One region of the Desulfuromonas acetoxidans DSM 684 genome, then DNA from elsewhere that is predicted to be linked to it. Evidence: riboswitches for the same ligand, from Rfam matches in the RefSeq annotation. Region 1 holds a riboswitch; the other holds the start of a gene.
What was found. Region 1 has a riboswitch for molybdenum cofactor ahead of DACE_RS13850 (aldehyde ferredoxin oxidoreductase family protein). Riboswitches for the same ligand answer to the same signal wherever they lie in the genome.

Region 1 (3,422 bases):
CCCCATCGGCACCATTGTCTGGTATGGTCGCATTCCTCGCACGCTGTGTGGTGTTCTGGTTGGCTTTTCACTCGGCTGTGCCGGTGTGGTGATGCAGGGGGTGTTTAAAAACCCCATGGCCAGCCCAGGCATTATCGGCACCAGTTCCGGCGCGGCGCTCGGTGCAGTGACAGCCCTGTACTTCGGTCTGGCGGCCACCAGCCTTTATCTAGTGCCGTTGCTGGCGGTGACCATGGCTTTCTTTTCGTTGATGGTGGTACTGGCTGTTGCCACCAGTGGCGGTTTAACCTCACGCTACACGTTGCTGCTCGGCGGCATCGCCTTTAACGCCATTTTTACTGCCATCACCTCAGTGGTGATTGTGTTGTCGACGGAACAGTACGACATGGCCCGCAAGATTGTAAGTTGGTTGATGGGCGATCTGACCAACCGTTCATGGGAACATGTCCTCATCATTGCGGCCATTGCCGTGGTCGGCTTTATCGGCTCTCTGCTTTTTGCCCGCGATCTCAACATTTTGATGATCAGCGAAGAGCAGGCACGCAATTTCGGCGTGCGCGTCAACTGGTCGCGCAATATCCTGCTGGTGTTTTCCGCTTTACTCACCGGTGGCGCTGTGGCTGTCGCCGGCGGCATCGGTTTTGTCGGCCTGATTGCACCGCACATGATGCGCAGTCTGGTGGGTTCCGACAATCGCCTGTTGCTACCGGCCTCCGGTCTACTCGGTGGCGCGCTGGTGGTTTATGCCGACTGTCTGGTGCGACTGGTCGGCAGTGGCGGCTTGCGCATCGGCGTGCTTACCGCCCTGCTTGGCGGTCCGTTTTTCCTGTTTCTGATTATTCGCGACCGTAAAAAATACGTCTATTTTTGATCGACTGTCACGACCACCGAGTTACCTCACCTCAGGTTGTTTTCAACAGACTCTTTTAACGGATTTGACGCTCTTTTTGTATACCATTCGGCCTCTGTTCACATGCTGAACACCTGTTTCAGAACGGCACAGTTTCCCTATTCTCCCACTCGACACCGCAACCACCCTTACTGCGAATAAAATACCTTATTTCGATAGTTTAGCCATACTATTGCCTCTTCGAACATCCCTGATAAAGTGGTTGGTACAGTCTTTGCGTTTTTACCTCGTCCAGCATTGGTTCATTTGACGGCCCTGTGCTGAGTTATTGACACCTCGTGGTCTTAGGGGGTGTTCTCAATCGCACTCCAGATCAGGGGCCGCCGATTGAGACCAGCCCTTAAATCTCCGAGCCGCTACCACCTACGAGCGTGATCATGGTGGTCCGGCCGCCAGGTGGTCCCGGAAACGGTATCGCCCCCCATGTTTGGAAAGGAGATTTCCGCCATGAGCGATGATTGTTCACCTGCAACAACGGAGAGAACCCATGGATAAAATTTTTCGCGTTAACATGACCGACCTGACCACCACTGTTGAAGATGTCCCTGAAGCATGGCTCGGCCTCGGTGGTCGTGCTCTGACTTCAACCATCGTTGCTACCGAGGTTGATCCTGAATGCCATCCCCTTGGCCAGTTCAATAAGTTGGTTTTTGCCCCCGGCCTGCTCAGCGGCACCGCTGCGGCCCAATCCGGCCGGATGTCCTGCGGCGCTAAAAGTCCGCTGACCGGCGGCATCAAAGAGAGTAATGCCGGTGGCACTACCGCTCAGCAATTTGCCCGCATGGGCATCAAGGCGATGATCATCGAGGGCATGCCCAAAGAGGACAAGTTCTACAGCCTGCACATCACCAAAGACGGCGTGTCTATCGCTGAAGAGTCCGAGCTGCTCGGCAGCGGCAACTTTGCCGTGATTGATGCCATGGTGGAAAAATTCGATAAGAAAATCGGTGTTATCACCATTGGTATTGCCGGTGAACTGAAGATGGCGTCCGCTAATATCTCGGTGAAAGACCCTGACGGTAAAATCCGCAGCCACGGTCGTGGCGGCATGGGTGCGGTTATGGGTTCGAAAAAAATCAAGTTCATGACCGTGGATTCCGAAGGTGCCGGTGCGGTGCCCATCGCGGACCCCGACACCTTCAAAAAAGCCGCCCGCGTGTTTGCTAAGGCGATGCTGGATCACCCGGTCAGTGGCGAAGGTCTGCCCACGTACGGCACCAACATCCTGGTGAACATTTTGAACGAAGCCGGTGGTCTGCCGACGAAAAACTTTCGTTATGGTCAGTTCGAGCCGCACGACAAGATCAGCGGTGAGACCATGCACGACACCATTGTTGAGCGTGGTGGTAGCCCTAAGCACGGTTGCCATAAAGGCTGCATCATCCAGTGCTCCCAGGTGTACAATGATAAAGACGGCAACTACCTGACCTCCGGTTTCGAGTACGAGACCATCTGGGGCATGGGTGCCAACTGCTGCGTCGACAATCTGGATCAGATCGCTGAAGCTGACAACATTATGGACGACATCGGCATCGACTCCATCGAAGGTGTGGTCATGTTTGGTGTGGCCATGGAAGCGGGCATCCTGCCGTTCGGCGACGGCGAAGGGATTTTGCGCATGCTGCGCGAAGAGATCGGCAAGGGCACTCCTCTGGGCCGTATCCTCGGTGGTGGTGCCGGTTGTGTTGGCCGCACTTATGGTGTCACCCGTGTTCCTGTGGTTAAGAATCAAGCCATTCCCGCCTATGACCCACGCAGTGTTAAGGGGATCGGCATCACCTATGCCACCAGCACCATGGGTGCCGACCACACCTCCGGCTATACCATTGCGACCAACATCCTTAATGTTGGCGGTTTTGTTGATCCGCTGAAAAAAGACGGTCAGGTTGAGCTGTCGCGCAATCTGCAGATCGCCTCCGCCGCCATCGACTCCACCGGCATGTGTATCTTCATTGCCTTCCCGGCACTGGATATTCCCGAGTGTCTGCCGGCATTGATCGACATGATCAACGCCCGCTTCGGTTGTGCGTTGACCGGTGATGATGTCACCGAGCTGGGTAAGAAAGTCCTCAAGCTGGAGCATCAGTTCAATCTTGATGCCGGCATGACCAACAAGGACGATCGGCTGCCTGAGTTTTTCAAGACCGATCCGGTTCCGCCGCACAACGCGATCTGGGATTTCAGCGACGAAGAGATCGACGAATTTTGGAACTTTTAACCTGATCACTTACCCGCGTAAGTGATCGACCCCATACGAGAGCTGCTGTTCTCTCTTTGCCGGATGTGCCCTCCCCTCCTTGGGCACATCCGGATTTTTTCGTTTTGGAGACCGACATGATGACGATAACCATCAAGCTGTTTGCCCAGTTTCGCATTGATCGTTTCAAGGAAGAACAACGCAGCTTTTCCGCGCCACTGACCTCTCGTCAACTTCTTGGTGAATTGGGTATTGCCGTTGAGGAACTGGGCGTCTTGATGATCAACGGTCGCCATGGCGATGTCGATACGCTTC
Region 2 (3,422 bases), on a different contig from region 1:
GCGGATCAACAAAACCGCCGACATTGAGAATGTTGGTCGCGATAGTGTAACCGGAAGTGTGGTCTGCGCCCATGGTGCTGGTGGCATAGGTGATGCCGATACCCTTAACACTGCGCGGATCGTAAGCCGGAATACCCTGGTTCTTGACAACAGGAACACGGGTCACGCCGTAGGTACGACCGACATTGCCGGCACCACCACCGAGGATACGACCCAGAGGGGTGCCTTTGCCGATCTCTTCGCGCAGCATGCGCAGAATCCCTTTGCCGTCACCGAACGGCAGGATGCCTGCTTCCATGGCCACACCGAACATAACGACGGTTTCGATGGAATCAACACCGATATCATCCATGATGTTGTCGGCTTCAGCGATCTCGTCGAGGTTTTCAACACAGCAGTTGGCTCCCATGCCCCAGATGGTCTCGTACTCGAAACCGGAGGTGACATAGTTGCCGTCTTTGTCGTTGTATACCTGGGAGCACTGGATGATGCAGCCCTTATGGCAACCGTGCTTGGGGCTACCGCCACGCTCAACGATGGTGTCGTGCATGGTCTCACCACTGATGTTGTCGTGGGCGTCAAACTGGCCATAGGTGAAGTTACGGGTCGGCAGGCCACCGGCTTCGTTGAGGATATTGACCAGAACGTTGGTGCCGTAGGTGGGCAGACCTTCGCCGCTGACCGGGTGGTCGAGCATCGCCTTAGCAAACACGCGGGCGGCTTTTTTGAAGGTGTCGGGGTCCGCGATGGGCACCGCACCGGCACCTTCGGAATCCACGGTCATGAACTTGATTTTTTTCGAACCCATAACAGCACCCATACCGCCACGGCCGTGGCTGCGGATTTTGCCGTCGGGATCTTTAACTGAAATGTTGGCAGACGCCATCTTCAATTCGCCGGGCAGGCCGATGGTCATGACACCGATTTTCTTGTCATATTTTTCCACCATGGCATCGATGACAGCAAAGTTGCCGCTACCGAGCAGCTCGGACTCTTCGGCGATGGTCACGCCGTCTTTGGTGATGTGCAGGCTGTAGAACTTGTCCTCTTTGGGCATGCCCTCAATGATCATCGCCTTGATGCCCATGCGGGCGAATTGCTGGGCGGTGGTGCCGCCGGCATTACTCTCTTTGATGCCGCCGGTCAGCGGACTTTTAGCGCCGCAGGACATACGACCGGATTGGGCCGCAGCGGTACCACTAAGCAGGCCAGGGGCAAAAACGAGTTTGTTTTTTTCTCCCAGAGGATGGCATTCAGGATCAACCTCGGTAGCTACGATGGTTGAGGTCAGGGCACGACCACCGAGACCAGCCCATTCAGCCGGGACGTCTTCAACGGTGGTGGTCAGGTCGGTCATGTTAACGCGGAAAATCTTATCCATGTGTGTCAGGCTCCTTTGCAGTGTCTTAACGTTAAGCGCATGGTAAGAATCTCCTTTCCAAGACTGGGAGGCCACACCGTTTCCAATGCAACCCTGAGGCCTGTCCCCTTAAAGGCAACCTCCGTAGGGGGGGCAGGCTCGGAGATCTTGATAGTACTTAATTGAGAAAATAGGGAGAGGCCGAAGCCTCTCCCATGCTGGTCGTTTCCGACGATAGTCCGTCAGATCAGCCCGTGAGGGCCGGGTGTTACATTGCTGCCTTGTAGATGTCGATCACTTGCTCCAACTTCGCTTTGAGGGGGTTGGTCAGCATGCAGGCATCTTTCTGAGCGTTCTCTGCCATGATCTTCAGATCTTCTTCTTTAACACCCAGCTCGGTCAGACCGGCAGGGATACCAACGTCTGCGGACAGACGACGGATGGCTGCGATGGCAACTTCAGCGGCTTCAACGTCAGACAGGCCGTCGATGTTCTCGCCCATGGCAACAGCGATGTCAGCGAAACGCTTCACGTTGGCAATGGAGTTGAATTCGCAAACAACCGGCAGCAGGACAGCGTTGCAGACACCGTGAGGCAGGTTGTAGAAGCCACCCAGTTGGTGAGCCATGGCGTGAACGTAACCGAGGCTGGCGTTGTTGAATGCCATACCGGCCAGGTACTCAGCGTAAGCCATCTTGTCGCGGGCTTCCATGTTCTCGCCGTTGGCAACAGCTTGACGCAGGTACTCAGCGACCAGCTCGATCGCTTTGATCGCGCAAGCGTCAGTGATCGGAGTAGCGATGGTGGAAACATAAGCCTCAACAGCGTGAGTCAGTGCATCCATACCGGTCGCAGCAGTCAGAGGAGCCGGCTTGCCAACCATCAGAACAGGATCATTGATCGCGATGTTCGGCGTGCAGCGCCAGTCAACAATGGCCATTTTAACGTGGGTGTCCGTGTTGGTGATGATGCAGAAACGGGTCATTTCAGACGCGGTACCTGCAGTGGTGTTGATGGCCAGGAACGGAGGCATGGATTTGGTGGACTGGTTCACACCTTCGAAATCACGAATCTGGCCGCCGTTACCAACAACCAGGCCTACACCTTTACCGCAGTCGTGGGAGCTACCACCACCCAGGGTGATGATGCCGTCACACTTGTTGTCTTCGTAGACTTTAACGCCATCGGCAACGTTCTTATCTGTCGGGTTAGGCTCAGCGCCGTCAAAGATAACAGCTTCCAGACCGGCAGCTTCAACATAACCTTTGATGGTGTCGGCAACGCCCATGGCAGCCAGGCCAGCGTCGGTAACGATGAGCAGCTTGGTAGCGCCCAGTGCTTTTGCTTGATCGCCGGCTTCCTTGGCACAACCTACCCCCATCAAAGATACTGTCGGGATGAAGAAACCGTAAGTTTGATCTGCTAATGCCATTAGTTCTCTCCTTTGTTGCTGTTGTGAATGAGACATAACGTCCGCATGACAGTCTCTCAAATCCGCCCGGCTCCTCCATCGATAGTGATGTGAAATAGATCCGGTAGAATCCCTGCACCAGAACACCTGATTCAGGTACGGACAACGCTACCTCCCCTTAGAGCAACTTGGATGCCACTTTTAAATATTTTTCTAAAAACCTCCGTAATTCAATAGAGTTACATAGTGGAACACCACGTTGTTGTCTACAGAATCGGCAAGTTACGACTTGTCGTCAACGCGACGATTTGATCCAGTTTGGAACACAATGCAACAGCTCGTCACACACGGATCACCAGAATGGAACACCCCACAAATCCTTTTTCATGTGACAAACCCGGAATATCCGGCCTGCCCCGACCGCACCAACCGTTCCCAATTGGCACAGAGCCAGCTCAAGTTCGTGACAATGCGTGCCACTTTGTTACACTTTTATTGCGTTCGTCCTGACACTGAAAAAAGAGGTCCACGGCTCTGGTACAGATTGGAACAGTTGACCTCGACTTGCACAACAACCTGTAAAACAAGGAGGTTACATCGACAATCCCCCGTAAAAACAGCTCAAGTTCCACCCGCATAGCCTTTTTTAAT

Region 2: it holds a riboswitch for molybdenum cofactor, as region 1 does, so the genes downstream of both, DACE_RS08805 (aldehyde ferredoxin oxidoreductase family protein) here and DACE_RS13850 (aldehyde ferredoxin oxidoreductase family protein) in region 1, are expected to answer to the same signal.

What each region holds. Positions count from the first base shown of each region.
Region 1 is NZ_AAEW02000019.1:25,365-28,786, reverse strand. It holds gene DACE_RS13855 (FecCD family ABC transporter permease) at 1-871, shown strand, start outside; molybdenum cofactor riboswitch at 1,245-1,364, shown strand; gene DACE_RS13850 (aldehyde ferredoxin oxidoreductase family protein) at 1,398-3,128, shown strand; gene DACE_RS13845 (MoaD/ThiS family protein) at 3,245-3,422, shown strand, end outside.
Region 2 is NZ_AAEW02000009.1:6,599-10,020, forward strand. It holds gene DACE_RS08805 (aldehyde ferredoxin oxidoreductase family protein) at 1-1,381, opposite strand, end outside; molybdenum cofactor riboswitch at 1,416-1,537, opposite strand; gene DACE_RS08810 (iron-containing alcohol dehydrogenase) at 1,629-2,792, opposite strand.